Regions from separate parts of the Serratia sp. OS31 genome, predicted to be linked through region 4. Evidence: riboswitches for the same ligand, from Rfam matches in the RefSeq annotation. Region 4 holds a riboswitch; each other region holds the start of a gene.
The links. A riboswitch is a leader RNA that binds a small molecule or an ion and turns the genes downstream of it on or off. The one in region 4 is predicted to bind thiamine pyrophosphate.

Region 1 (7,196 bases), on a different contig from region 4:
GCCAGATCGAGATAATCGTTATTGACCCGGCGCAGCCCATCGAAGAAGGCGGACGTGACCGGGAAGAAAATCACCAGCACCGCCATCACCACTTTGGCGCTCATGCCGAAGCCGAACCACAGCACCAACAGCGGCGCCAGAGCAAACACCGGTATCGCCTGGCTGGTCAGCACCAAGGGCATTAACCAGCGCTGCAAGCGCGGCGAAAAGATCATGCACAGCGCCAGCGAGGCACCGAGCAAAACCCCGGCCAGCAAACCGCAGGCGATCTCCGAGGCGGTGATCAGCGTGTGATAAGCGAGGTAAGCACGGTTGTCCCACAGCGCCTGTGCCACCGCCGAGGGGGAGGGCAACAGGAAGGCAGGGATATCGCCCAGCGTGACCAGCCCCCAGAGCAGCAACAGGCCGACGAACACCGTCAGGCTGCGACGCATCCGCGACAGACGGCTTTCAGGCAGGGTTTTCATCCGGCGGCCCTCACGAGTTGCAGCAGCAACTCGCTCTGGCTTTTCAACAACTGAGGATTGTCCGGCGCTCGTGGCGGTAAGCCCTCGATAACATGGCTGTCGTCCAGCCCCGCCGGATAACGGGACAGCACCAGCAGGCGGTGGCTGAGGCGGCAGGCCTCCATGGGGTCGTGAGTGATCAGCAGCACGGTATGCTGCGCCAGCAGTTCGGCGGCCAACTGCTGGATCATGGCGCGGGTAATGGTATCCAGCGCCGAGAAGGGTTCGTCCATCAACACAATCGGCTGACGTTCATACAGGGTGCGGGCAATAGCGGCACGTTGACGCATGCCGCCGGACAGCGCGGCGGGCAAGCTGCGGCCATAGCCGCTCAGCCCCACGCGTTCCAGCAAATGCTCCGCCCAGGCGCGGTCGACCTTTTCGCCGCGCAGCCGCGCGCCGAGGCTAATATTCTCGTCAATTGTCAGCCAGGGATAGAGCAGATCCTTTTGCCCCATATAGGCGATACGCCCGGCGATCGGCAGGCCATCGCTGCCGATAACCGTACCGGAAGTGGGTTTCGCCAGTCCGGCGATGATCTTCAGCAGGCTGGTTTTCCCCGCGCCGCTGGCGCCGAGCAGGGCAACGAAGCTGCCGCCGGCGATATCGAACTTCAGACCATCGAAAATCACCTGCTGACCAAAGCGCAGGGTCAGATCCCGTACCTGAATACCGGGCCGGGCGTTGCCGTGCTGCGTGTCGCCGAGGCTCATTGGGCATTCAACCCCATCTGCCAGAAGGCGGATTCCAGGCGGGTGGCGGTGGTGAAAATCGCCGACAGTTCGTTCAGACGGCTTGGGGCACCCCGCTGGAGGCCAACGTTTTCCAGCAGGTCGAGGGAGGCTTGTACGCCGCTCAGATACGCGGGATCACCATAGTTGCGGATCCACGAGGAATAGGGATTGCCTTCCATCACCGTGTTGGGATCGTTGAGCAGACGCAGGCCGATTTCGGCATAGCCAGCGACGCAGGGCATTAAGGCTACCAGCAGATCCAGAGCGTCCCCGGCGTGGCCGATATCGAGTACGTAGCGGGTGTAGTTCAGGGTTTCCGGCGCTTCGGGTTCGGCGGCTATCTGCGGTTCGCTCAGCCCCCAGTCGGCGCAATAGGCCAGGTGCAGGGGCAGTTCGGCGACAATGGCATTGAGCGAAGCGGTGGCAGCGCGCATTTCCGGCAGGGTGCGCAGTTTGCTGACCAGCAGGGCATAGGCTCGGGCAAAGTGGATCAGGAACAGATAATCCTGCGTCAGGTAGCGGCGAAACGCGGGTTCCGGCAGCGTACCGGCGGCCAGTTGCTGGATAAAGGGATGTGCCACATAGTCCTGCCAGTGGCCGCCGGCCTGTTGGCGCAGCTTTCCGTAAAGACCGTTTTCGAATAAGGGAGTAAACATGGGACCTCCAAAAGTGAGTGGAGATCCGGGCGTGCTGAGGTGAGGTATGAACAGGCAACCGCCGTGAGGGGATTGCCGACCGTCCCTTCGCTGGCATGACCCAGATCAGGTTCAAAGGGTTCGGCTTGCGCCATCTCAGCCCGTAACAGGACACCCCTCGGAGGAGCCTGTTATACGATATTTACTTTTTGATTACAATGCTCAGGCGATGCTTGGCCGCAGGGAAAAAGGATCCGTTTAGTGCGATCGGCCACGATATTTCTGGCCTGGAGGGGGGCATTTTTGTCACTGTAATCCGGTCATTAATGAATCTAAGGATCACCCCCATGAAGAAAATCGGATTCCTTTCTTTCGGCCACTGGACGCCTTCGTCGCAGTCGGGCACCCGTTCGGCGGCCGATGCGCTGCTGCAATCCATTGATCTTGCCGTGGCGGCAGAAGAACTGGGGGCGGATGGGGCTTATTTTCGCGTGCACCACTTTGCCCGCCAGCTTGCCTCGCCATTCCCGCTGTTGGCGGCCATCGGCGCCAAAACCCGACGTATCGAGATCGGCACCGGCGTGATCGACATGCGTTATGAAAATCCGCTTTATATGGTCGAAGATGCCTGCGCCGCCGACCTGATTTCCGGCGGGCGCTTGCAACTGGGCATCAGTCGCGGTTCTCCCGAACAGGTGATTGATGGCTGGCGTTATTTTGGCTATACGCCTGCCGAAGGCGAGACCGAAGCCGATATGGCGCGCCGTCATACCGACGTTTTGTTGGAAGCGCTGCGTGGTGAAGGCTTCGCCGAACCTAACCCGCAACCGATGTTCCCGAATCCACCGGGCCTGCTGCGGGTCGAGCCTTTCTCCGCCGGGCTGCGCGATCGCATCTGGTGGGGCGCCAGCTCGGACGCCACGGCGGTTTGGGCGGCGAAGCTGGGCATGAATCTGCAAAGTTCGACGCTGAAAAACGATGAAACCGGCGAACCTTTCCACGTGCAGCAGGCCAAGCAGATCCGCGCCTATCGCGCCGCCTGGAAGGACGCGGGCCATGTGCGTGAACCACGGGTGTCGGTCAGCCGCAGCATCTTTGCGCTGATGAACCAGCAGGATCGCAGCTATTTCGGCAACAGCGGTCAGGACAGCGATCAGGTGGGGTATATCGATCAGCAGACTCGTGCGGTATTCGGCCGTAGCTATGCTGCCGAGCCGGAGTTGTTGATCAAGCAGCTGGCGCAGGACGAAGCGATCGCCGAAGCCGATACCTTGCTGCTGACCGTGCCCAACCAGCTGGGCGTCGACTACAACGCCCACGTGATTGAGTCGATCCTGACTCATGTCGCGCCGGCGCTGGGCTGGCGCTGATGAGGGAAACGCTTCTCAAACCGGGAAGCGTTATTGACTTATCTTGTCGGTTTTGTATTTTAAGGACATGCATACATTTCTGATTATCGTCCCCGAAGGGGGCATGCTGTTCGAATCGGCGGGGATCGCCGACATCCTGATGCAGGCCAACCGCTTGCGGCCCGATGACGCGCCGCTCTACCAGATGGCGATAGTGACCACGCAAGCCCACCGGGTGGTGCATGGCTCATCCGGCTTGAATTTATTGGCCGATCATCGCCTGGCGGATCTCGACCCTGAGGTGGAACGCGATACCATCATCGTTACCGGCAAAGGTGCGACCGAGGATGAGAGCGCCTTTGTGGTGGATTGGCTCCGCCGTGCGGCCCCCAAGGCGCGGCGCGTGGCGTCCGTTTGCGGTGGCGCGATGCTGTTGGCCGAGGCCGGTTTGCTGGACGGCCGCCGGGCGACCACCCATTGGCGGCTGCTGGAAACCTTGCAGGCCCGCTTCCCCAAAGTGAAGGTCGAAAATGGGCCGATCTATGTGCAGGATGGTGCCGTTTGGACCTCTGGCGGCGTCAGCTCCGGGTTTGATCTCACTCTGGCGCTGGTGGAGGACGATTACGGTTTCGTGCAGGCCCGCGAAGTGGCGCAGGATCTGGTGATGTTTTTGCGCCGGCCTGGCGGGCAGGCGCAGTTCAGCCGTTATCCACTGAATCAGGCCAAAACACCGGGGCCTATCCGCGATCTGCAGAGCTGGATCCTGGAGAATCTGGCCGAGGATCTTTCCGTTGAGAAACTGGCCGAGCGGGTTGCCATGAGTCCGCGCAACTTTACGCGTGTGTTCACGCGCGAAACCGGCATTTCACCCGCCAAATTTGTCGAAGAAGGGCGCTTGTACATCGCCCGCCAGCGCCTGGAACAGAGTTCACAAGGCATTGAACAAATCGCCACCAGCAGCGGTTTCGGCAATGCGCTCAATCTGCGCCGCGTTTTCGAACGGCATCTGCAACTGACCCCAACCGAATACCGCGATCGCTTTCATTCACGCACTTTGGCGTAAATTGATCTACAAACGTCATTTACGACATGCTCCCCGCGGCTTAAATTTACACCAGAGCCAATAACGAAGGAGTAGATCATGGTCAAAGTAGGCATTAATGGATTCGGCAGAATCGGCAGGAATGTTTTGCGTGCTGCGTTAGGTCGCAGCGACTTTGAAGTTGTGGCGATCAATGATTTGACCGACAGTAAAACCCTGGCGCATCTGCTGAAATACGATTCGCTCTCGGGCCGGCTGGCGGCCAGCGTCGAAGCCGGTGAAAACCAGCTGCTGCTGGACGGCAGGCCAATTCATGTCTTCTCTGAAAGAGATCCGGGCGCCATTCCATGGAAAAGCGTGGGCGTTGACGTGGTGATCGAAGCGACCGGTTTTTTTGCCGATAAAGCCAAGGCAGAAGTCCATATCACCCGGGGCGGCGCCAAACGAGTAATCATCTCTGCGCCGGCTAAAGACGACGACATTACGATAGTGATGGGCGTTAACCAGGATCAGTACGATCCGGCCAAGCATCGCGTGGTCAGCAACGGCAGTTGTACCACCAACGGTTTGGCACCCGCCGCGCAGGTGCTGCATCAAGCCTTTGGCATTGAGTACGGCCTGATGAACACCACCCATGCTTACACCAACAGCCAGGCCCTGCACGATCAGCCGGAAAAAGATTTACGGGGTGCCCGTGCCGCTGCGGAGTCGATTGTGCCTTACTCCAGCGGCGCGGCGAAAGCGCTCGGCAAGGTGATCCCGAGCCTGGATGGCCGCCTGACCGGTTATTCGCTGCGGGTACCGGTGCCGGTAGTCTCTATCGTCGACCTGACGGTCACGCTGAAACGCGAAGTGACCGGCGAAGAGATCAACGCCGCTTTCCGTCAGGCTGCGGAGTCAGGGCCACTCAAGGGGATCCTTGGCTACAGCGATGAACCTTTGGTGTCGAGCGATTATAAAGGCGACCCGCGCTCGTCGATTATCGATGGGCTTTCAACGCTGGTGATCGGCGGCAAGTTGGTCAAGGTTCTTGCCTGGTATGACAACGAGTGGGGGTTCTCTAACCGCCTGGTCGACCTGGCGGTGCTGATGGAAAAACGCGGGTTGTAGGGGCCTCGCTGGCGAATATGTCCGTCCTTTCACTCAGGCAATAGCCCCCATCAGGGGCTATTGAGGTCGTTGACAAAGTGCTCTGTTGTTTAATGGTAGGGGCGCTGCATGCTGCGCCCAATAGCATAATCAATGGGTTAAATCGGGTCGAATATGTTCGACCCTTACCGGTTTAGCCTTTTCGAGTGTTTGTCAGTAGTCTGAATAGCCCCCTCCAGGGGGCTATTCAACGTCAATTCAGAGCTGTGCAATACGCATTAACTCTTCTTTGGCCCCAGGGGCCACCGCCAGCACCGGCCCGCCGCGCAGCAAATGTTCCCCGTCGGTATTGAACGGGTGGGTCCAGCCACCGGCTTCGTTCACCAGACAGTAACCCGCCAGACAGTCCCAGGCGTGCATGTAGGGTTCGTAATAGCCCACCAGCCGTCCTGCCGCCACCCAGGCCAACATCATGGCGCCGGAGCCGTTGCGGAAGAAACTGCCGCCCACGGCGGTGATTGCGGCGGCAATTTCACCGACGCGTTCCGGTTTAACATAGCTGTTGGCGCCAAAACCGGTGACGTGGTTTTGCAAGGTGCGCTTTGGATCCACCTGCAGCGTTTTGCCATTGAGGGTCGCACCCGCGCCGCGAGCGGCCTTAAAACACTCTTGCTGACAGGGGGCGACGATCACGCCGATTACCGGCTCGCCGTGATGGATAACGGCCACCGACACGCACCAGTTCGGCATGCCGTTAACGAATGGGCTGGTGCCGTCGATCGGATCCACTACCCAGGTGTAACCGGAATCGCCGGGTTGCAGGCCAAACTCCTCGCCCAGGAAACCGTCTTGCGGGAATTGGCGGGCGATGTGTTCGCGGATCAGCAGTTCAACCTCGCGATCGGCAATCGAAACCACGTCTTGCGCATCGCGTTTGGTTTCAATCACCAGGCTTTCGCGGCGATTAAAATAATCCAGCGCCTTGGCCCCGGCTTCGTGGGCTGCCTGTTCCGCCAGCGTCAGGCGCTGGGCAATCTGTTCGTTCATCTTCATTCCTTAACGTTGTTAGGATCACTGGGCAATCAGTGCCAGACCCTGAGTTTTGAAGTCAATGGCCACGCGGGTGGTCGGTGCCAGTTGGCGCTCCATCTGCACATCGACAATAAACAGCGCGCCGAGATCGGTTTTTACTTCATATTCGATATGGTCCCCAAGCCAGGTGCTGTGGGTGACTTCACCGTTCAAGGCGCCGCTTTGCTCCGGCAGCAGGGTAATGAACTGTGGGCGCACCGACAGTTGCGCTGCGCCGGGACGCGCCTTGGCACCCGGTACCCGGTACTGGCGGCTGCCGAGGGTGATCAGCGCTTCCCCGCCTTCCACTTGTTCTATGTCACAGGGCAGGATATTGGCTTCGCCCATAAAGTCGGCGATAAACACCGACGCCGGCGAGTGGTAAAGCTCCTGCGGCGCACCCTGCTGGGCAATATGCCCTTCTTTCATGACGATAATCTTATCGGAGACCGCCAGGGCTTCTTCCTGATCGTGGGTGACGTACACCGCGGTAAAGCCGAGGCGCTGCTGCAAATCGCGGATCTCGGTGCGGACACGGCGACGCAGCCGTTCGTCGAGGTTGGATAAGGGTTCGTCGAGCAGCAGCACCTGCGGTTCCAACACCAGGGCACGCGCCACGGCGATGCGCTGTTGCTGGCCGCCGGACAGCTCAGAGGGCAGGCGTTGGCCCATGCTTTCCAGACCGACCAGTTTCAGCCCTTCACGGGCCCGATCCTGCGCCTCCTTACGCGACAGGCCGCTGGCCAGCAGGCCGTACATCACGTTATCCA
Region 2 (7,192 bases), on a different contig from region 4:
AAACAGATGGTCTTCCCCCCATTGGCGCAAGCCGACAATCACCGGGAACAGGGCTCGGCCCTTATCGGTGAGAATATACTCCTGATAAGCGCTACCGTCCGAAGCCGGCGCGACCTCCAGAATGCCCTGTGCCACCAGGGTACGCAGACGGGTGGAGAGAATATTTTTCGCCATCCCCAGCCCCTTTTGAAATTCACTGAAGCGGCGTACGCCGTCGAAAGCGTCGCGCACAATCAACAGTGACCACCAGTCGCCAATCACATCCAACGTGCGTGCCACGGGGCACGGCGCATCTTCCAGGCTTTTACGTTTCACGTTATCCCTCCTGTTGCACGATCTGGTTGCATTATAAAACCTCTGCGCGTAATGTCCATTGAGTTTAATAATGAAACCACTTTGGAGTGAGCGATGAGTGACAAAACACTGGATCCGATCTGCGTATCTCAGGCGCAGCGGCAGCGGCGGCTGCCGGCTTCGCTGGTGTTGTTGCTGGCCGGTGCCAGCGCTTTTAGCGTGGCCAATGTGTATTACGCCCAGCCGTTGTTGGATGCCATAGCCCAGGAATTTGCTATCAGCGTGGCGTCGGTGGGGATGGTGATCACCGCTACCCAGCTTGGTTGCGCATTGGCGCTGTTGTTGGTGGTACCGCTGGGGGATCGCATTAATCGCCATCGGCTGTTAGCGGTTCAGCAACTGTTGTTGATTGCCGCATTGTGTATGGTCGGTTGGGCAAACAGCAGCCTGCTTATGCTGATCGGCATGTTGCTGGTGGGGTTATTGGGTACCGCGATGACACAGGGACTCATCGCTTTTGCCGCCACGCTGGCGGCACCGCATGAGCGTGGTCGGGTTGTGGGAGCGGCGCAGGGCGGCGTGGTGCTGGGTCTGTTATTGGCGAGAACCCTGTCCGGCGCGCTGGCAGACGCAGGAGGCTGGCGTACGGTGTATTTTTTTTCCGCCGGCGTGACGCTGGTGTTGCTGCCGATACTGGCACGTTTGCTGCCTGCACCGAACACACCGCCTTCAACGCTTGGCTACACCGCCTTGTTGCGTTCGATGCTGACGCTGTTGCTGTGCGATCGCACGTTGCAAATTCGCGGCATGCTGGCGCTGCTGATGTTTGCGGCGTTCAGTATTTTCTGGAGCGCATTGGTGCTGCCGCTGAGTCAGGCACCGTTCAACTTTTCGCATTCGGTGATTGGCGCCTTTGGTCTGGTGGGCGCGGTAGGGGCGCTGGCTGCGGTGCGAGCAGGGCACCTGGCGGACCGCGGCTTGGCGCAGTTGGCGAGCGGCATCTGCCTGCTGCTGTTGGTGCTGGCCTGGCTGCCGCTCGGCATGCTGGGCTATGGCCTGGGGTGGTTGATTATCGGCATTGTATTGCTTGATTTGGCAGGCCAAGCCATTCATGTGTTGAATCAGAGCCTGATTTTCAGCGCACATCCGCAGGCGCATAGCCGGTTAGTAGGCGTCTACATGCTGTTTTATGCCATTGGCAGCGGGCTCGGCGCTTTTGTCAGCACTCACGTATTCGCCCTGGCGGGGTGGCAGGGAGTGTGCTGGCTGGGGGCGGGCGTCAGCTTTATTGCCCTGGTGTTCTGGGGGCTGACGTTGCGTGCGATGCCGACGGCGTCGGGAAAATGACGCTCTGTTTGATTCTGCCGGCCCATTGCTGAATCCTTAGAAAGAAATGACCTGAGGGGGATCTTGCCCGAGATTGGCAGATCCCTTCTGTTCTGAGACCGAAGTCACACATAAAATCCAATGCCCCCATTGTTTGTCATAATTCCCCGCGATACTGTTGTGTAATCTGGTTTAAACCAATTAGGTGTGGATATGGAAAACAGCTCAACCGTTGAATTGGCAAAGGCCAGGTTGAATAACTGGCTGAGCCAGGGGGCAATAGCCCCGGGTGACAAGCTTCCCTCGGAGCGAGAACTGGGAGAATTGCTGAACATCAAGCGCATGACGTTACGTCAGGCGCTGTTGTTCCTGGAAAGCGAGTCGAGGATCTTCCGCAAGGATCGTCGGGGTTGGTTTGCGGCATTGCCGCGTTTTAACTACAACCCCAATTCCTCCACCAGTTTCAAACAGGCGGCTATCGAGCAGGGTCGTTGTCCCTCCTGGGGTTATATGACCAAAGAGTGCGTATTGGCAGCTCCGGAGTTTATCAAAGAGTTATTACAGGTCGACGCGGGGAGCGAGATCTACAAGATCTCTGGCTGGGGGGCGCTGGACAATCACATCGTGTTTTATCACGAAACCTTTATCAGTCCGCGAGTGGCGCCCGGCTTTATCGAACGCCTGGGGGAGAACTCATTTGCCGAGGTCTGGGAACAGGCTTATGACACTGCCACACGAACCCGCCACTTGGCCTTTAAACCGACTCGATTATCCGGTGAGGCCTGCAAGATGATGGGCGGAAACGCCAGCACGCCTGCGATTTTGGTCGAAAAGCATCGTGCCGATGCCGAACGCCGGATCGTGCAGGTGGATATCGAACACTGGCGCTTCGAGTCGGTAGATTTCTTTATTAACTTATAGGTGAATATCATGGATCGCTTAACGGCGGAGAAAGTCCTTCTACGGGCGCAGAGCTTGCCCCTTTACCTGCATGCGTACGCCTTTCACCTCAATATGCGTATGGAGAAGATCCTGCCCGAGGATTTGCTGAGCATCGCCCATCAGCAGCGGTTGCGAGGGGTTAAGGTACATGTGCTGGATGGGGAAAGTCAGGCGCTTTGTCATGCTGATGATGCCCGATTGCGCCGGTTTGGCGAACAGGCTCGTCGCTATGGATTGGATATTCATATCGAAACCAGCGCCTCCGACTCGCAAACTATCGATCAGGCGGTGAATATCGCGCTGAAATGCGGGGCCAGTTCGGTGCGTTTTTATCCGCGTTATCAGGGAGCATTGCAGGAAGTGCTGGCGCGTATCGGTGCGGATATTCAGTACATTAAGCAACGTTATCAGCACAGTGGCCTGAGCTTTACTTTGGAACAGCACGAAGATCTCAAGAGCCATGAATTGGTCGGCCTGGTCCGGGCGGCAGATTTCCCTCAACTTTCCCTGCTGTTTGATTTCGCCAACATGATTAACGCCAATGAAGAGCCGCTGCCGGCACTGGCGGCAATGAGTGGGGAAATCACTCAGGTGCACATCAAGGACGCAATTATTGTGCGAGAGAACAAGGGCATGGGGCATCGTGCCTGTATTTCCGGACAGGGAGATTTGCCATTTAGAGAACTGTTATTGGGGCTGATCTGTCTGGGTGAAGAGCAACCGCAGGTCACCGCCTATGGGTTGGAAGAGGAGGTGGATTATTACGCACCGCCGTTTCGTTTCAGCGACGAAGGGGATAATCCTCCCATTCCATGGCGAGAAATGAGTGAAACAGCGTTACCGGCACAGGGATTGGAAGAGCGATTAAAGAAAGAATCCCAGGATGCTTTAAATCAAATTCACTACGTTCGCGCCATTATCGAAAGTTTAATGCAACAAGCCCGGGAACTGTTAACCCCGGCATAATATAAAAATAAACCTATAAAAAACACATTCTCGTTGATGTGGATGCACGCTCGCCTCGTCAACGGGGAAACAACACCGCTTATTAATTATCGGCTGTGAGGGGACTATGTTAACTAAAAAAAGATGGGCATTATTTAGCTTGTTGGTTTTATGTGGAGGGACAATCTATAAATTGCCTTCTCTTAAAGATGCTTTTTATGTTCCGATGCAACAGTATTTTCACTTGAGTAACGGTGAAATAGGCAATGCCATGTCGGTTAACTCGATTGTGACGACCATTGGCTTCTTCTTATCAATCTATTTTTCCGATCGCCTGCCGCGACGTTTTACCATGTCGTTTTCGCTGATTGCTACTGGCCTGCTCGGCATCTATCTTTCCAGCATGCCGGGGTACTGGGGCATACTGTTTGTCTGGGCGCTGTTCGGCGTAACCTGCGACATGCTGAATTGGCCGGTGCTGCTCAAGTCGGTGAGTATGCTGGGGGATAATACTCAGCAGGGGCGGTTGTTCGGCTTTTTTGAAACCGGGCGCGGGGTTGTCGATACGGTGGTGGCCTTTTCTGCGCTGGCGCTGTTTACCGCTTTTGGCAGTGGCTACCTGGGGTTTAAGGCCGGCATATTGTTTTATTCGGCCATCGCCATCAGCGTAGGGATTATTATTCTGTTGGTGATGAAAGAAAGCCCAGAGGAAAAATTACCCGCGAAAGAAGAAGCCCCCGTCAATAAAAAACCGGGCATGGGCAGCGTATTAAAAAACAAAACGGTATGGCTGATTGCCTTCAGCGTTTTCTGTGTTTACGCAGTGTATTGCGGATTGACGTTCTTTATTCCTTTCCTTAGCCATGTCTATGCGCTGCCGATTGCACTGGTGGGCGCTTACGGGATCATTAATCAGTACTGCCTAAAAATGGTTGGGGGGCCGATCGGTGGTCTTATTGCCGATAAAGTATTAAAGTCTCCCAGCAAATATTTATTTTATACCTTCATTATTAGCGCCATTGCGCTGGCGTTATTAATCCTGTTACCGCATGAGCAAATGCCGGTTTACTTGGGCATGGCCTGTACGCTGGGATTTGGTGCGGTGGTCTTTACCCAACGGGCGGTGTTCTTTGCCCCCATCGGTGAAGCCGGCATTGACGAAGAACATACCGGTGCGGCTATGGCACTGGGCAGCTTTATCGGTTATGCCCCGGCGATGTTCTGTTTTAGCCTGTACGGCCATATTCTCGACGCTTTCCCTGGGCTGACCGGCTACAAGATCGTCTTCGGGCTGATGGGCGCGTTTGCCTGTGCCGGGATCATAGTGTCGGGGCTGTTGGTCAGAAATATCCGCGCACGCGCAAAACTGACCCCGGCAGCCTCTGTCGCCTGAGCCGGGGGCATTAATGGACGGGCACGGTTAGCGCCGTGCCCTTACTTGGCCGGAGAATACAGCAGATAATATTCTTCACCGCCGTCATTGCCGGTGGTGATGGTTCGCCAGCCGTGCTTGTGGTAAAACGCCAGCGCCTTCTCATTCTTCACCAGGCATTTCAGCGAACCGGTGGCGGTGAAGGTCTGTTCCGCGGCTTGTAGCAGTGCGCTGCCAACGCCGAGCGGTGGCAGATGCGGATCAACATACAGGTTGTGAATAAAGTTGTCCTGCCGATAAATCGACACAAACCCCAGCCGTTTTCCCTGATCTACTGCCACCCAGATGTCCTCGCCCAGCGTTGAGCGATCGAAATCTTCCAGCCGGTAATCTTCGGTATCACGCCACGGAAACGCCGCTTTACGCGAAGCCAGATACAGGGTGCGCAGGAAGGGGCGATCGGCCTCTTGGTATTTTCTTATCTGCATGGCACCTCCTTTTTATTTTTTGACACTATAGCGCGATTGACCTCACCGGCGGCAACCCCAATAATGGCCGTCTTGACTCGGGGTGCCCTGCGCGATGCGTGGTGGCTGAGATTTTACCCGTATTACCTGATCTGGATTATGCCAGCGTAGGGAAGTCTCGGTGCCCCAACCGGTACCCGCCTTCTTGAACGCCGGTTGGGAGGAATATGCTCGCTCGACCTGATGTTTTACCCGGTGCTCGCGCCGCGGCCTGTTTGACTCAATTTAAACGCCAATCGCCCCTGATCCATTGCCTGACCAACGAAGTGGTGCAGGAACTGACGGCTAACGTCCTGTTGGCGCTCGGCGCTTCGCCGGCGATGGTGGTGGAACCGACCGAAGCGGCGCAGTTCAGCCGACTGGCGGATGCGTTGCTGATCAACATCGGCACCCTCAATGCATCACGCGCCGAATCCATGCTGGCCGCGGTGGAAGCCGCCAACCTGGCACAAACTCCCTGGACGCTGGATCCGGTAGCGGTCGGCGGGTTGGTCTATCGCACTGCCTTTGCCCATCGTCTGCTGGGCGAGAGGCCGGCGGCGATCCGCGGCAACGCTTCTGAAATCATGGCGCTGAGCGGTCTGCAGGCTAACGGACGTGGCGTCGACAGCGCAGACGACTCGCTGGCGGCATTGCCGGCGGCGCGTGAATTGGCGCTAAACAGCGGGGCCGTGGTAGCGGTAACCGGCGTTGTCGATTACATCACCGACGGTCAGCATGACTGGGCGGTCCCAGGCGGCGATGTACTGATGACGCGCGTGGTCGGTACCGGCTGCGCACTTTCGGCGGTGGTGGCGGCATTCTGCAGCCTGCCGGGCGATCGGCTGGATAACGTGGCAACCGCCTGCCGGGTGATGTCGCTTTGCGGTGAACGGGCCACGCGCCGTGCCGCCGGACCGGGCAGTTTCACCCCGGCATTCCTTGACGCCCTTTACCAGCTGCGTCCGGAGGAACTGCAATGAAACGGATTAACGCACTGACTATTGCCGGGACCGATCCGAGCGGCGGCGCCGGCATTCAGGCCGATCTAAAAGCTTTTTCTGCGTTGGGGGCCTATGGCGCCTCGGTGATTACCGCGCTGGTGGCGCAAAACACCCGTGGCGTGCAGTCGGTCTACAACATAGATCCGGCCTTTGTCGCCGCTCAGCTGGATTCCGTCTTCAGCGACCTGCGCATCGACAGCACCAAGATTGGCATGTTGGCTAATGCCGATATCGTGCAAGCGGTGGCGGAGCGTTTGCGCCATTACCGGCCGTCGTTTGTGGTGCTGGATACCGTAATGCTGGCGAAAAGCGGCGATCCTCTGCTGGCGCCGGAAGCGGTGGACTCGATCCGTCGCGAGCTGTTGCCGTTGGTGTCGATCATCACGCCGAACTTGCCTGAGGCGGCGGCGCTGCTGGCATGCGCCCCGGCAGAAAATGAGCTTCAGATGCGCGAGCAGGGTCGGGCGCTTTTGGCGATGGGGTGTCAGGCGGTGTTGATGAAAGGGGGCCACCTTAGCGAAAGCGAAAGTCCGGATTGGTTGTTTACGGCCGAGCAGGAGCAGCGGTTTACCGCACCGCGCGTGGCAACGCGACATACTCATGGCACCGGCTGTACGCTGTCTGCCGCCCTGGCGGCGCTGCGGCCGCGTCACAACGACTGGGCCGGGACGGTCGCTGCCGCCAAGGACTATTTGCAACAGGCACTGCTGCAGGCCGATACGCTGGAAGTGGGGCACGGCATCGGGCCGGTACATCATTTTCATGCCTGGTGGTGAGTCAACTTTTTGCTACCCTTGTGGTCT
Region 3 (7,196 bases), on a different contig from region 4:
CAATTGGCGCTGTTCAACCGGAATGTTTTCCAGCGCCTGCAGCAACAGACGTGTCGCCAACGGCAGGTTGAAAAACATGTGCGCCAGCAGGATGCCCTGCAGACCATAAGGCGTGAAACTGTAGTTAATGCCCAGCCAGCCACACAGCATTGCCAACCAGCCCTGGCGGCCATAGACGCTGAGCAGGCCGAACACCGCCACCAGTACCGGCAGCACCAGCGTCATGGCGCAGAGCCGCAGCAGTAACTGACGGCCGGGGAAACGGCGGCGATAGAGCGCCCGAGCCAACAGAATCGCGGGCAGCACCGAGATCAGCGCGGACAGCAGGGCTTGCCAAAACGTAAAGCGCACCACGTGCCACAGGTAGCTGTCTTGCCATAAACCACGCCAGTCGCTGTCCGGGGCGTGCCGCCACAGCGACCCCATCGCCAGCACGGCGATGGTCAGGATCAGGCCGGCGGCCAGCAGCCCCGGCCAGAGCCACTGCGGGATCAGTGGCTGACGGCGGTTTGCCATGCCCGGATCCAGTTGCTGCGTTGTTTGGCCACTTCTTCTGCGCTGTATTGCAAGGCGGTCTGCGGCACGGTCATTTGGTCAAATCCGGCCGGCAGTGAGGTCTTGATCACCGGGTACATCCAGTTGCCGGTAGGAATGGCATTTTGGAACGCCGGGGATACCATAAATTGCATAAAGCGTTCCGCCAACTCAGGCTGCTTGCCGGCCTTGAGTTTGCCCGCCACTTCCACCTGCAGATAATGGCCTTCACTGAAGTTGGCCGCGGCGTAACCGTCTTTTTTTTCTTCAATCAGATGGTAAGCCGGGGAGGTGGTGTAGCTGAGCACCAAATCGCCTTCGCCTTTCAGGAACAGGCCATAGGCTTCGCTCCAGCCCTTGGTCACGGTGACGGTCTTCTTCGCCAGCTTCTGCCAGGCCGCCGGTGCCTGATCGCCATACACTTTCTGCATCCACAGCAGCAGACCCAAACCTGGGGTACTGGTACGCGGATCCTCGTAGATCACTTTCCAGTTCTGGCTGCTGTCGACCAGCTCATGCAGGCTTTTGGGCGGGTTCTTCAGCTTTTCTTTGTTATAAACGAAGGCAAAGTAGCCGTAGTCATAAGGCACGAAGGTTTGGTCTTGCCAGCCGCCCGGGACGCTCAATTTGCTGCTGTCGACGTCGCTTGGCGCGAATAACCCGGTTTGTTGCGCAGCCTGCAGCAGGTTGTTGTCCAGCCCCAGCACCACGTCGGCGGCGCTGTTTTTGCCCTCCATGCGCAGGCGGTTAAGCAGTGAGACACCGTCTTCCAACGCGACAAATTTCAGCTCGCAATCGCACTGGGCCTCAAAGGCCTTTTTAACCGCCGGGCCAGGGCCCCAGTCAGCGGCGAAGGAATCGTAGGTGTAGACCGTCAGCGTGGGCTTGGCGAACACCGATGCGGCGCACAGCAACAGTAACAAGGGCAGGCTTTTTTTGACCACTTTGCACTCCTGAAAATTTAGGGGGGCAAGGGTATCTGAGGGGGCAAGCGGCTGATGCCGGATCGCTGGGCTCAAATCCCTCCGCCGGTATTGACCGGATCAGGTTCGACGGGTTTGTTCTCAGCAAAACCGGCCGCTGGCGTTTTGCACCCCGTTGAGACGGCGCCATTGTAAAGACTAACGGGCGCCGGTGAAAGGTGCTTATGCTTCCGGGGGGGCAAACCAGGCAGATTTGAAATCAAACCAACCCAGAGTGTTCATTCGTACGCCGCGCATGCTGCGCTGGCCATGCAGTTGCAGCCAGTGGTGGAACAGGGGATGCAATTGATGGCCGCTGACCAGACGTTGGCAAAAATCCGCCAGCGGCAGCGCATTGGCGCGCCACAGCGCCGCATCTTCGGACAAGTCCTCACTCATGCAGTGCTGCATCAGCGGCAGTTCATACAGGGTGGCGAACAGTGAAAACTCCAGTGGCAGGTAAAAGTTGGCGCTGCCGAGCCACAGGTCGGTGCTCGCGTCGCCTTTATGCCAGGTAGCGTAATCGACAATCTGAATATTCAGCTTGATGCCGTGCTGCGCGAGCAAGGGTTCGATGGCCTGCTGAATGGCGTGAAACTCTGAGTGTTCGCTGTAGTAGGTCAGGGTCAGCTCGGTCAAACCGGCCGGTTTGGGCTGCAAAGCCAGCGCGCGATTGTGGTGCCAGCGCGGCAGAATGCCGTAGGCCGGTGACCAATAGCGTTGATAAACAGGGCCGGCATTGCTCAGGAGCGAAATGGGATTGATCAGTTCACACAACCAGCTGCGCATGATCGGATCGGCGGCCAGCGGTGAGCGCTGATCGAACAGCAGAAAATAGCAGCCTTCTTCCAGCCGGCTTTCCAGCTCGTTTTTCCCGGTATCGTCCGCCTGTAGCTGTACGCCGGAGTGCACCAGTTCTTCGGTCACCTCTGGCAGCACCCAGATATTGACCTCGTCGATCAGCGCGCGATAGCCAAAGTAATCGTCAAAGGCGTGAATTTTCATCTGGCTGCGGTGATTGCGCACCACGCTGTAGGGGCCGGTCCCTACCGGATGGCGCGAGAATTCCGGCAGGCTCTGCCACTCGCGCGGCAATATCATGGCGTGAACGCTGCCCAGCAGCCACGGCAGCCAGTAATCGGGCGCGTGCAAATGCACGTCAATCACGTAAGGCGTCGGCGAAGTCACGCGTTCGATATGGGAGAACAGCGGTTGTGGCATCAACCGGCTGAGCGAACGGATGACATCCTCCATTTCCAGCTCGCGCCCATGGTGAAAATGAATGGCCGGGCGTAGATAAAATCGCCAATGCAACGGCGTTAAAGCTTGCCAATGATGAGAAAGGTCGGATTCAAGTTCCCCGTTTTCCTCGTTTATCCGCGTCAGGCCGCTGAAAATCTGTCGGGCCAAATGGGTTTCCGAGCGCCGCAACGCCGAACCCGGCAACAGATTGTACAGTTGGCGGTAATAGAGCACGCGCAGAATGTGTTTACCCTGACGAAAGCTGCGGCCCAGCTGGGATAGCAGCATCTGTCGCACTACGTTTTTATCGCCGACCAGTTGCACCAGCTGATCGATACGATCCTGCTCCAGCAACTCCTCGGCACGCTGCTGCTGCAGCGCCAGACCGGTATAGTGAAAGGTCAGTTGCGAACGCTTGCCGCGCCCCGACTCTGCCTGCCAGGTCAGCCAGCCCTGCTGTTGCATGGCACCCAGTAACGAACGCACGTGGCGGCGGGAACAGCTGAGCACTTCGGCCAGCTCCTGTAGCGTGGTTTCGGTCGCTTCACCGTGGCAGCGCTGCCACAGGCGAATGAACTGTTGTTGCAATCGGGATGTGGACATAAAAGAGGAAGGTTCCGGCGGTAACCCATCAATTTATCTTTCCCTATATTACGCCGATAATTTTCCTCAATGAAAGGGGGAGGGCGACGGATGAAAGTTTTCTTGTCAAAACAGTTCTATCAGCGCTACTTCAGTGCGATACGTCGGCAGCACGCCGACTGGTTGGGGCTGGTGCCTGAACAGGCGCGGCTGGAGATGTTGGCCCACCTGACCCAATGGGATATCGCGTCAATGACGGACAAGCAATACCGCGAGCACCTCTGAGGCTTCGGTAGCGAAAGTGTTTCTGAGTAATGGTGTTGTTCACCAGCCAGTGGGGTCATACCCACTGGTTTTTTTATTGTGGGCTGTGGGGATATTCTTGCAATTTTTTCCCCTTGGCCTAAGGTTCTGTCTTCCGCATTAAAGCCCAGAGACGACGATATGAAACGACTGCATTGGCTGCCACGCCGCTTTAATCCCGTCTTTGCCGCTTTCCTGCTGATTGCTTTCCTTTCCGGTATTGCCGGCGCGCTATTGGCACCGACCCTGAGCCTGTTTTTAACCACCGAGGTTAAAGTCCGGCCGCTGTGGGTGGGTCTGTTCTATACCGTTAACGCCATTGTCGGTATTGCGGTCAGTTTTCTGCTGGCCAAACGCTCGGACACGCGCGGCGATCGACGCAAACTGATCCTGGTGTGTTGCCTGATGGCGGTCGGCAATTGCCTGCTTTTTGCCTTCAACCGCGACTATTTGACGCTGATCACGGCCGGGGTGCTGCTGTCGGCGATTGCCAACACCGCCATGCCGCAGATTTTTGCACTGGCGCGGGAATATGCCGACAGCTCGGCGCGTGAAGTGGTGATGTTCAGCTCGGTCATGCGTGCGCAGCTGTCGTTGGCCTGGGTCATTGGCCCGCCGCTGTCGTTTACGCTGGCGCTGAATTACGGCTTTACGGTGATGTTCGTCATTGCTGCGGCGACTTTTGCAATCTGTGCATTGCTGGTGTGGTTTACGCTGCCTTCGGTGCCGCGTGTTGTGCCGGTAGAACCTGCCGATACGCTAATCGCAGCGCCTTCGGCACCGATTGTCCCGGTCAGCGCCTGGCGGAATCCGGATGTCAGGCGGCTGTTTATCGCCTCGGTGCTGATGTGGACCTGCAATACCATGTACATCATCGACATGCCGCTGTATATCACCGCCGATCTGGGCCTGCCGGAGAACCTGGCGGGGCTTTTGATGGGCACGGCCGCCGGGCTGGAGATCCCGGCGATGCTGCTGGCCGGTTATTACGTCAAACGCTTCGGCAAACGCAATATGATGCTGTTCGCCGTGGCGGCAGGCATCCTGTTTTATGCCGGGCTGGTGGTGTTTAAATTCAAGCTGGCGCTGATGGTATTGCAGTTGTTCAACGCCATCTTTATCGGCATCATCGCCGGTATCGGCATGCTCTATTTCCAGGACCTGATGCCGGGACGGCCAGGCGCGGCGACAACGCTGTTTACCAACAGTATTTCTACCGGGGTGATCCTGGCCGGGGTGCTGCAGGGCGCACTGGTGGAAAACCTGGGCCATTACGCCGTGTACTGGCTGGCGACACTTTTGGCCGTGGCGGCGTTGTGGATGAGCGTTCGCGTACGAGAAGTGTGAGTTTAAACGGCAGCAACATTGACGCATGTCATTGAGAACATTGCGCCAAGCCCCAAGCTAAACGGATCCGGAGCTTCATCGCTGTGCTCCCGTCCATCTCTTTGTTGAGATGCCGATCCGTTTAGAAAAGTGGGTATGTTATGGATAAACTAACACCGCTCAAACCTGTCCCTTCCCTGTGTGCTGTCGCCGCCGCTCTGCTTATCTGGTTTGTAATCCCGGTTCCCGAAGGGGTTGCGCCCAATGCCTGGCACCTGCTGGCGCTGTTTATCGGCACTATTATCGCCATCATCGGCAAGGCAATGCCGATCGGTGCCGTTTCCATCGTGGCCATTGCGCTGGTGGCCGTAACCGGCGTCACTAACCCCGGCAAACCGGGCGCGGCGCTGAATGATGCGCTCAGCGGGTTCTCCAACCAGTTGATTTGGTTGATCGGTTTTTCGATCATGATCTCGCTTAGCCTGAACAAAACCGGGCTGGGGGCACGCATTGGCTACTACTTTATTTCGTTGTTCGGCAAGAAGACGCTGGGGATCGCCTATGCATTGACGCTGGCGGAAACGACCCTGGCGCCGGTCACCCCAAGCAATACCGCCCGAGGCGGCGGGATTATTCACCCGATCATGAAGTCAATCGCCGACAGCTTCGGCTCCCGGCCCGATCTGAATACCTCCGGTAAAATTGGCCGCTATCTGTCGCTGGTGAATTACAACATCAACCCCATCACGTCGGCGATGTTTATCACGGCTACTGCGCCCAACCCGTTGATCGTCAGCCTGATAGCCAAAGGCACGCATGGCAACTTCGAACTCTCCTGGTCTATGTGGGCGATTGCCGCTCTGGTGCCGGGCGTGTGTTCGTTGATCGTTATGCCGCTGGTTATTTATCTGCTGTATCCGCCGGAGGTGAAAAGCACCCCGGACGCGCCGCGTTTCGCTCGCGACAAGTTACAGGCTTTGGGCCCGGTCACTTTGCCGGAGAAAATCACCCTGGCAGTGTTTGCCCTGCTGCTGGTGCTGTGGGCGGGTATCCCTGCGATGATCTTCGGTCCGGCGCTGGCGGTTAACCCAACCACGGCCGCGCTGATTGGCCTGGCGGTACTGTTGGCCACCGGCGTGTTGAGTTGGGAGGACGTGTTGAAGCACAAAGGTGCCTGGGATACGGTGGTGTGGTTCTCCGCGCTGGTGATGATGGCCAGCTTCCTCGGCAAGTTGGGGTTGATCGGTTGGCTGTCGCAGACCGTGGGCAGTGGCATTGATCATATGGGGATGAGCTGGGTGGGCGGTACCGTGCTGCTGACCATCATCTATCTGTATTCGCACTACTTCTTTGCCAGCACCACCGCACACGTCACCGCCATGTTTGCCGCTTTCTTTGCCGCCGGCGTTGCGCTCGGGGCGCCACCGGCGCTGTTGGGCCTGATCCTGGCGTTTTCGTCTTCTCTGATGATGTCACTGACCCACTATGGTACCGGGACGGCACCGATTATTTTCGGTTCCGGCTATGTGACGCTGGGCGAATGGTGGAAAGCCGGTTTTGTGATGAGCGTGATTAACCTGCTGATTTGGATGTTAATTGGCGGGGCCTGGTGGAAGTGGCTGGGTTACTGGTGATAAAAAACACCCGCCAGACGGCGGGTGTTTGCTGTTCAGTTCAGGAAGGCCGGCTGTTGCGCCTCATAGCGTGAAATATCCGCTTCGTGTTGCAGCGTCAGGCCGATGCTGTCCAGCCCATGGATCATGCAGTGGCGGCGGAAACTGTCGATCTCAAACGGGTAGCTTTTGCCACCGGCATTGACCGTCTGATTCTCCAGGTCGACCACGAATTCAACCCCTTCGTTGTCTGCAACCAGGTTGAACAGCTCATCGACCTGCTGTTCGCTCAAAGTAACCGGCAGCAGCTGGTTGTTGAACGAGTTGCCGTAGAAGATATCGGCGAAGCTTGGTGCAATCACCACTTTGAAACCGTAATCGGTCAGTGCCCACGGAGCGTGCTCACGTGAGGAGCCACAGCCAAAGTTTTCACGCGCCAGCAGGATGCTGGCACCTTTGTAGCGCGGCTTGTTCAGCACGAACTCAGGGTTTGGCTGCTGGCCGGCGTCGTCGAGGAAGCGCCAGTCGTTAAACAGGTGCTGGCCGAAGCCGGTACGCGTCACTTTCTGTAAAAACTGTTTTGGAATGATGGCGTCGGTGTCGACGTTAGCCGCGTCCAGAGGCACGACTAAAC
Region 4 (7,196 bases):
TGCCGGTGCCGGTAAACAGGCGTGAAGTAAAGAGGGTATCGGCGATTTGCAGCATGTCAGCCTCCGGCGATCGCTTGAAACAACAGGATGTCATCACCGTCTTGCACCAGGTGGTTAGCCCAGTCTGCACGCGGGATGATGATTTGGTTGATAGCCAGCGCCGTACCTGGCTGGTGGCGCTCCAACTGCTCGAGCAGTGCGTCGACGCTCAGTGGCTGCGCCAATGCCAACGGCTGATCATTAAGCCGGATTTTCATGCTGTCCCTCCGCATACTGCGCAGGTGCTGGCCTGGCTGAGCTGCAAGGTGCTCCAGCTTTGTTGCTTACCGTCGAACAACCGCAGCTTGCCGTTGAGTGACGAAGGCATACCCGCCAGCATTTTTATCGCCTCCAGGGCTTGCAGCGTGCCTATGACGCCGACCACCGGGCCGAGTACACCGGCGGTGCGGCAATTACGCTGCGGTTCGGTTTGCTCCGGGTACAGGCAGGCGTAACAGCCGTGGGCATAAGGCGGTTCAATGACCAGCAGCTGGCCGCTGAAGCCCACCGCGCTGCCGCTGATAAGCGGTTTGTTGGCCCTGATGCAGGCAGCGTTCACCGCATGACGGGTTTCCATGTTGTCGCAGCAGTCCAAAATGAGATCGGCGCGTTCCACGGCGTGTTGCAAGATTTCACCTTGCAGCCGTTGTTCCAGCGCGATGGATTCGACCATCGGATTCAGCGCCTGCAGCTGGCGCTGTGCCAAAGCGGCTTTGCTTTTTGCAACGTCGGGGCTGCGGTACAAGATCTGGCGCTGCAGGTTGGTGACGTGAAGCGTATCGTCATCGGCCAGCAACAGAGTACCGACGCCGGCGGCAGCCAGATAGAGCGCTGCAGGGGAGCCTAAGCCCCCGAGCCCGACGATCAGCGCCGTCGAACCTTTTAGTTTCTCCTGGCCTTCCGGGCCAATGTCTTCCAGCAGTAACTGGCGGCTGTAACGCAGAAACTCTTGATCGTTCAACATGAGGTTACTCCTTGCCTTCGATCAGCTGCAGCAGTTGAGCGGTGGCGACGCGCCAGTCCGGCGCCTGAGTAATGGCGCTGACTACCGCCACGCTACCGACGCCGCAGGCCAACACGTCCGCCACGCGATCGATACTGATCCCGCCGATCGCCACCGTCGGATAGTTGCTCAGCCCGAGGATATGGCGTTTCAGCTCTGCCAAACCCTGGGGAGCGGAAGGCATGTCTTTGGTTTGCGTCGGGAAGATATGCCCCAGCGCAATATAAGAAGGCTTCACTGCAATGGCCCGTGCCAGTTCGGTATCGTCATGGGTAGAAACCCCTAAACGTAATCCGGCGCGGTGAATGGCCGCCAAATCGGTGGTCTCCAGATCTTCCTGACCCAGGTGTACGCCATAGGCATCGTGTTTAATCGCCAATTGCCAATAGTCGTTGATAAACAGGCGGGCGTTGTACCTTTTACCGAGCGCAATGGCGGCGGCAATATCCTCTTCGACCTGCTCATCCGGCAGATCCTTGATGCGCAGTTGGATCGTGGTAACACCCGCATCCAGCAGGCGAGCAATCCATTCGACACTGTCGACTACCGGGTATAACCCCAGCTTGTGCGGGGTGGCGGGGAAAGGTGTGGTGATATCAGTCATTGCTCAGTTCCTCTTGCAGGTTGCCGGCGCTGTGGTAGAGCTCGCTGCCGCGCGAACGGAACTCGGCCGACATTTTTTCCATGCCGGTGAGTTGTACTTCTATCGGTTTGGCGGCTTCCTGCGCGGCGGCATAATCGCGAACTTCCTGCGAAATTTTCATCGAGCAGAATTTGGGGCCGCACATGGAACAGAAGTGGGCGATTTTGCCGGACTCTTGCGGCAGGGTTTCGTCGTGATAAGCCCGTGCGGTAGCCGGATCGAGCGCCAGGTTGAACTGATCTTCCCAGCGGAATTCGAAACGCGCCTTGGACATGGCGTTATCGCGGATCTGAGCGCCAGGGTGGCCTTTGGCCAAATCGGCGGCGTGGGCGGCAATTTTGTAGGTGATCAGCCCCTGTTTGACGTCTTCTTTGTTCGGCAGCCCGAGGTGCTCCTTCGGCGTGACGTAACACAGCATGGCGCAGCCGAACCAACCGATCATCGCGGCGCCGATACCGGAGGTGAAGTGGTCATAGCCCGGAGCGATATCGGTGGTTAGCGGGCCAAGGGTGTAGAACGGCGCTTCGTGGCAATGCTCCAACTCTTCGGTCATGTTGCGACGGATCATTTGCATCGGTACGTGACCAGGACCTTCGATCATCACCTGCACGTCGTATTCCCAGGCAATTTTGGTCAACTCGCCCAGCGTGTGCAGTTCTGCGAACTGCGCTTCGTCATTGGCGTCCTGAATCGAGCCTGGGCGCAGGCCGTCGCCAAGGGACAGTGAGACGTCATAGGCGGCGCAGATCTCGCAGATTTCACGGAAGTGCTGGTACAGGAAGTTTTCCTGATGGTGTGACAGACACCATTTAGCCATGATCGAACCGCCGCGTGAGACGATGCCGGTCAGGCGCTTGGCGGTCATCGGTACATAGCGCAACAGCACGCCAGCGTGGATGGTGAAGTAGTCAACGCCTTGTTCTGCCTGCTCCAGTAACGTATCGCGGAACATTTCCCAGGTCAGGTTTTCCGCCACGCCGTTCACTTTTTCCAGTGCCTGATAGATAGGCACCGTGCCGATCGGTACCGGACTGTTACGCAGGATCCATTCGCGGGTTTCGTGGATATAGCGGCCGGTGGACAGGTCCATCACCGTATCCGCACCCCAGCGGGTGGACCAGACCAGTTTCTCGACCTCCTCTTCGATGGATGAGGTCACCGCCGAGTTGCCGATGTTGGCGTTAACTTTCACCAGAAAGTTGCGACCGATGATCATCGGCTCGGATTCGGGATGGTTAATATTGGCGGGAATGATGGCGCGCCCGGCGGCGACTTCCTGTCGAACGAATTCCGGCGTGATGTTCTCCGGCAGGTTGGCTCCCCAGCCTTGGCCCGGATGCTGCTGGCGCAGGACATCGCCGCGGATACGCTCGCGGCCCATGTTTTCGCGGATGGCGATAAACTCCATCTCCGGGGTGATTACGCCGGCGCGGGCGTAGTGCAACTGGGTGACGCATTTGCCAGATTGCGCCTTGCGCGGCCGCGGCAGATGTTCAAAACGCAGGTGATCCAGGCCTTCATCCGCCAGGCGCTGCTGGGTGAAACCGGAACTGACGCCATTGAGCTCTTCGGTATCACCGCGTTCAGCTATCCAGCCTGCACGCAGTTTAACCAGGCCGGTATGCACATTAAGTTCAGATTGCGGATCGCCGTAAGGACCCGCGGTATCGTATACCGGAATGGCTTCGTTGGGCTCGTACCGTGGGTTGTCTTTGTCGCCGCCAAGCAGCGTCGGGCTAAGCTGGATTTCACGCATCGGCACCTGCAGATCGTTGCGTGAGCCCTGCAGATAAATCCGGCGTGAGTTGGGAAAGGAAACGCCTTGAAGGGTATCGATAAACTGCTGGGCTTCTTCGCGTTGCTCTTTACGGGCACGGGGTTTTTTAACGTTAGACATAGCAAGTTCCTACCAGTGTGTTGGGTTGGGAAAGTTGCTTGTCTGGAGCTCGGAGGGAGTAATGATGCTGGCCGACAGGGCGGGATTATCCCTGTTGGGATCACCTGCCTGTACCGATAGATTACTCTTGTTCCCTTCGCGGGTATTAACCCGATCAGGTTCCGCGGATCCCGAATTAACGGTCTCAGCCTGGCCAATTTGATGAACAAATCAGGCGCTAGGCACTCCGACAAGATGCCCCCCAGTATAGGAGGGATAATAAAAAAAACTACAAAATTCTAACGAACCTGATCCAGCGCCTGGTCCGGTACCGCTTGTTGCCAGGCATCAGCCGCCAGCAGGATCAGCTTATCTTCCAGGGTAAAACGCGCCGCCAGGGTTTCACCGATATCCGACAATGCCTGATGGAATTCCAGGCATACGTCCTGATCGATATCCACTTCGGTATAGCGATCGTGGAAAGCCATAATCTGCTCGGTATTGGCCCAGAGCTTGGGATAGATGTTGACGGCCAGACTCATTTTCGGACTGGATGCGCCTTCCACTTGCTTGATAATTCTGTCATAGATATGAAAATGACCGGCGGAGAGGTAATCCACCAGATTATGGCAAAAGTTCTCCAGCGCTTTTTCATTCAGCGGCGTATGCTTTTCTTTATTCGGTTTAATGCCCACGAGGGTGCAATAGGCGACCAGCAGTTGCTTGCGAGCCTGAAGCCATTGATCAACTAATTCATTACTACCACCAACGCGCTGAGTCAGGCTTTCCAAACGGTTGAGCATGTTTGACTCCGTAAGTAATAAAACGTAACAGTAAGTTATTAAAATGTTACAAGGCCGATTCGTAGAGTGCCAGTGAAGCTGAGGTTGTGCAACAACGATATGGAACTTGCATTAACGGGTAATGAAAATGGCTGGTGGATCGTCAGCCATGAAAGCAAACTTTGGTTACCAAACGGTGAATTGCCGTGCGGTTTGGCGGCGTCATTTTCCCTGCAGGGGCGGATGGCCCGGGCTATTGGTGAATGGGAGGGGTTGCCGGTCTGGCTGGTGCGTCAGGCGATGCCGCAGGAAATGGGCTCGGTGCGTCAACTGCTTGAGCTCGATCGCGGACTGTTCCAACTGGCTGGTCGGGGAGTGCAGCTGGCCGACTTCTACCGTTCCCATCGCTACTGCGGTTACTGTGGCCACGAGATGCACCTCAGTCGTACCGAGAGCGCCTGCCTGTGCGGCAATTGCCGGGAGCGTTACTACCCGCAGATCGCGCCCTGCGTGATCGTTGCCATCCGGCGTGACGATGAGATCCTGCTGGCGCAGCACGTACGTCATCGTGGCGGCATTCATACCGTCTTGGCCGGTTTTGTCGAGGTCGGTGAAACGCTGGAGCAGGCGGCAGCACGCGAGGTGATGGAGGAAAGTAACATTGAAATCAAAAATCTGCGTTACGTCACTTCGCAGCCCTGGCCGTTCCCGCATTCGCTGATGATGGCCTTTATGGCCGATTATCACCGGGGTGAGATCCGCCACGATCCGAAAGAACTGCTTAACGCCGGCTGGTACCGCTACGATCGGTTGCCGCTGTTGCCGCCGCCCGGCACCGTGGCGCGCCGCCTGATAGAGGACACCGTAGCCTTATGCCGCGAGCAATAACTCGCTACAATAGCGGCAGATGAATAAGGGAGCCCCATAAATGAATGAGTTGAAGAACGATCGTTACCTGCGCGCGCTGCTGCGTCAGCCGGTGGATGTGACCCCCGTATGGATGATGCGTCAGGCAGGTCGTTATTTGCCGGAGTACAAAGCCACCCGTGCCCAGGCCGGTGATTTTATGTCGCTGTGCAAGAACGCGGAACTGGCTTGCGAGGTTACGCTGCAGCCGTTGCGCCGCTTCCCGCTGGATGCGGCCATTCTGTTCTCCGACATCCTCACCATTCCCGATGCTATGGGGCTGGGGCTGTATTTCGAAACCGGCGAAGGCCCGCGTTTCTCCTCGCCTATTACCTGTCGTGCCGACGTGGACAAGTTGCCAGTCTTCGATCCGGAAGTTGAACTGGGCTATGTGATGAACGCGGTGCGTACTATCCGCCGCGAGCTTAAAGGCGAAGTGCCGCTGATCGGTTTCTCCGGCAGCCCATGGACCCTGGCAACCTACATGGTGGAAGGCGGCAGCAGCAAGGCCTTCACCAAGCTGAAAAAAATGATGTACGCGGAACCGGCTACGCTGCACCTGCTGCTGGATAAACTGGCAGACAGCGTCATTTTGTATCTCAATGCCCAGATCAAAGCCGGCGCGCAGTCGGTAATGGTCTTCGACACCTGGGGCGGCGTGCTGACCGGCCGTGACTACCGCGAATTCTCTCTGCATTACATGCATAAGATTGTCGATGGGCTGCTGCGTGAAAACGATGGCCGCCGCGTGCCGGTCACGCTGTTCACCAAAGGCGGGGGCCAGTGGCTGGAGGCCATGGCGGCCACGGGTTGTGACGCGCTGGGTCTTGACTGGACGACCGACATCGCCGACGCGCGCCGTCGTGTAGGCGATAAAGTGGCACTGCAGGGCAATATGGATCCGTCCATGCTGTATGCGTCGCCTGAGCGTATTGCCCAGGAAGTGGAAACCATTCTGGCCGGTTTCGGTCACGGTGAAGGGCATGTGTTCAATCTGGGTCACGGCATTCATTTGGATGTGCCACCAGAAAACGCCGGCGTCTTTGTTGAGGCGGTTCACGCTCAATCGGGCAAATACCATCGCTAAGGACCGGACGTGATAGATACCCAAGCCCTGCGCGCGGAGCAATTGCAGCGCGCCTCGGAGGTGATTCGTTTCGATGACTTCCGGGCCGAGTCGCCGGCCTTTATTGCCGGTGCCGACGTGGGCTTTGAGCAGGAAGGTGAGGTGACGCGAGCCGCCATTGCCATCCTGCGCTATCCATCGCTGGAACTGGTGGAGTATCGGGTGGCTCGTGTCGCGACCACCCTGCCTTACATTCCCGGCTTTTTATCATTTCGTGAATACCCCGCATTGCTCGCGGCCTGGGGGCAACTGCAGCAGAAGCCGGACCTGGTTTTTGTCGACGGCCATGGTATCTCGCACCCGCGACGTCTGGGCGTTGCCAGCCATTTTGGCCTACTGGTCGACGTGCCGACCATTGGCGTCGCCAAAAAGCGTCTGTGCGGTAAATTCGCCCCTTTGGACGCCGCCGCAGGCGCGTTGGCGCCACTGGAAGACAAAGGCGAGCAGTTGGGTTGGGTGTGGCGTAGCAAGGCGCGTTGTAATCCGTTGTTTATCTCCACCGGCCACCGCGTCGGGGCCGACAGTGCGTTGGCCTGGGTACAACGTTGCATGGCGGGCTACCGTTTGCCGGAACCTACGCGCTGGGCCGATGCCATCGCCTCGCGCCGGCCGGCCTTCCAGCGCTGGTTGCAGCAGCATCCAGAGGTGTCGCAATGACCGATTTCGGGTACACTGCGGCGCAGATAACGCGTAAGAGAGTGAATAATGCTACGTAACCCGATCCATTTACGTCTGGAAAAGCTTGAAAGCTGGCAACATTTGACCTTTATGGCCAGTTTGTGCGAGCGTATGTATCCGAATTACCAGATGTTCTGCCTGCA

Region 1: another riboswitch for thiamine pyrophosphate. It lies ahead of H5P17_RS10915 (TenA family protein); the one in region 4 lies ahead of thiC (phosphomethylpyrimidine synthase ThiC).
Region 2: another riboswitch for thiamine pyrophosphate. It lies ahead of thiM (hydroxyethylthiazole kinase); the one in region 4 lies ahead of thiC (phosphomethylpyrimidine synthase ThiC).
Region 3: another riboswitch for thiamine pyrophosphate. It lies ahead of thiB (thiamine ABC transporter substrate binding subunit); the one in region 4 lies ahead of thiC (phosphomethylpyrimidine synthase ThiC).

The regions. Positions count from the first base shown of each region.
Region 1 covers NZ_JACJFQ010000010.1:55,893-63,088, forward strand. Annotated here, with positions in the region: gene H5P17_RS10905 (ABC transporter permease) at 1-467, opposite strand, end outside; gene H5P17_RS10910 (ABC transporter ATP-binding protein) at 464-1,219, opposite strand; gene H5P17_RS10915 (TenA family protein) at 1,216-1,896, opposite strand; TPP riboswitch at 1,962-2,064, opposite strand; gene H5P17_RS10920 (LLM class flavin-dependent oxidoreductase) at 2,223-3,245, shown strand; gene H5P17_RS10925 (GlxA family transcriptional regulator) at 3,313-4,287, shown strand; gene gap (type I glyceraldehyde-3-phosphate dehydrogenase) at 4,366-5,376, shown strand; gene H5P17_RS10935 (inositol monophosphatase family protein) at 5,614-6,402, opposite strand; gene H5P17_RS10940 (ABC transporter ATP-binding protein) at 6,427-7,196, opposite strand, start outside.
Region 2 covers NZ_JACJFQ010000019.1:104,380-111,571, forward strand. Annotated here, with positions in the region: gene H5P17_RS16570 (helix-turn-helix domain-containing protein) at 1-315, opposite strand, end outside; gene H5P17_RS16575 (MFS transporter) at 409-1,641, shown strand; gene H5P17_RS16580 (GntR family transcriptional regulator) at 1,834-2,541, shown strand; gene H5P17_RS16585 (sugar phosphate isomerase/epimerase) at 2,551-3,528, shown strand; gene H5P17_RS16590 (MFS transporter) at 3,635-4,900, shown strand; gene H5P17_RS16595 (GNAT family N-acetyltransferase) at 4,942-5,367, opposite strand; TPP riboswitch at 5,436-5,537, shown strand; gene thiM (hydroxyethylthiazole kinase) at 5,574-6,368, shown strand; gene thiD (bifunctional hydroxymethylpyrimidine kinase/phosphomethylpyrimidine kinase) at 6,365-7,165, shown strand.
Region 3 covers NZ_JACJFQ010000001.1:5,357-12,552, reverse strand. Annotated here, with positions in the region: gene thiP (thiamine/thiamine pyrophosphate ABC transporter permease ThiP) at 1-516, opposite strand, end outside; gene thiB (thiamine ABC transporter substrate binding subunit) at 492-1,478, opposite strand; TPP riboswitch at 1,537-1,642, opposite strand; gene sgrR (HTH-type transcriptional regulator SgrR) at 1,680-3,341, opposite strand; gene sgrT (glucose uptake inhibitor SgrT) at 3,432-3,605, shown strand; gene H5P17_RS00040 (sugar efflux transporter) at 3,765-4,970, shown strand; gene H5P17_RS00035 (DASS family sodium-coupled anion symporter) at 5,111-6,583, shown strand; gene leuD (3-isopropylmalate dehydratase small subunit) at 6,619-7,196, opposite strand, start outside.
Region 4 covers NZ_JACJFQ010000041.1:18,701-25,896, forward strand. Annotated here, with positions in the region: gene H5P17_RS23570 (thiazole synthase) at 1-55, opposite strand, end outside; gene thiS (sulfur carrier protein ThiS) at 57-257, opposite strand; gene H5P17_RS23580 (HesA/MoeB/ThiF family protein) at 254-1,003, opposite strand; gene thiE (thiamine phosphate synthase) at 1,008-1,646, opposite strand; gene thiC (phosphomethylpyrimidine synthase ThiC) at 1,639-3,582, opposite strand; TPP riboswitch at 3,697-3,821, opposite strand; gene H5P17_RS23595 (Rsd/AlgQ family anti-sigma factor) at 3,861-4,364, opposite strand; gene nudC (NAD(+) diphosphatase) at 4,464-5,231, shown strand; gene hemE (uroporphyrinogen decarboxylase) at 5,272-6,336, shown strand; gene nfi (deoxyribonuclease V) at 6,346-7,032, shown strand; gene H5P17_RS23615 (YjaG family protein) at 7,081-7,196, shown strand, end outside.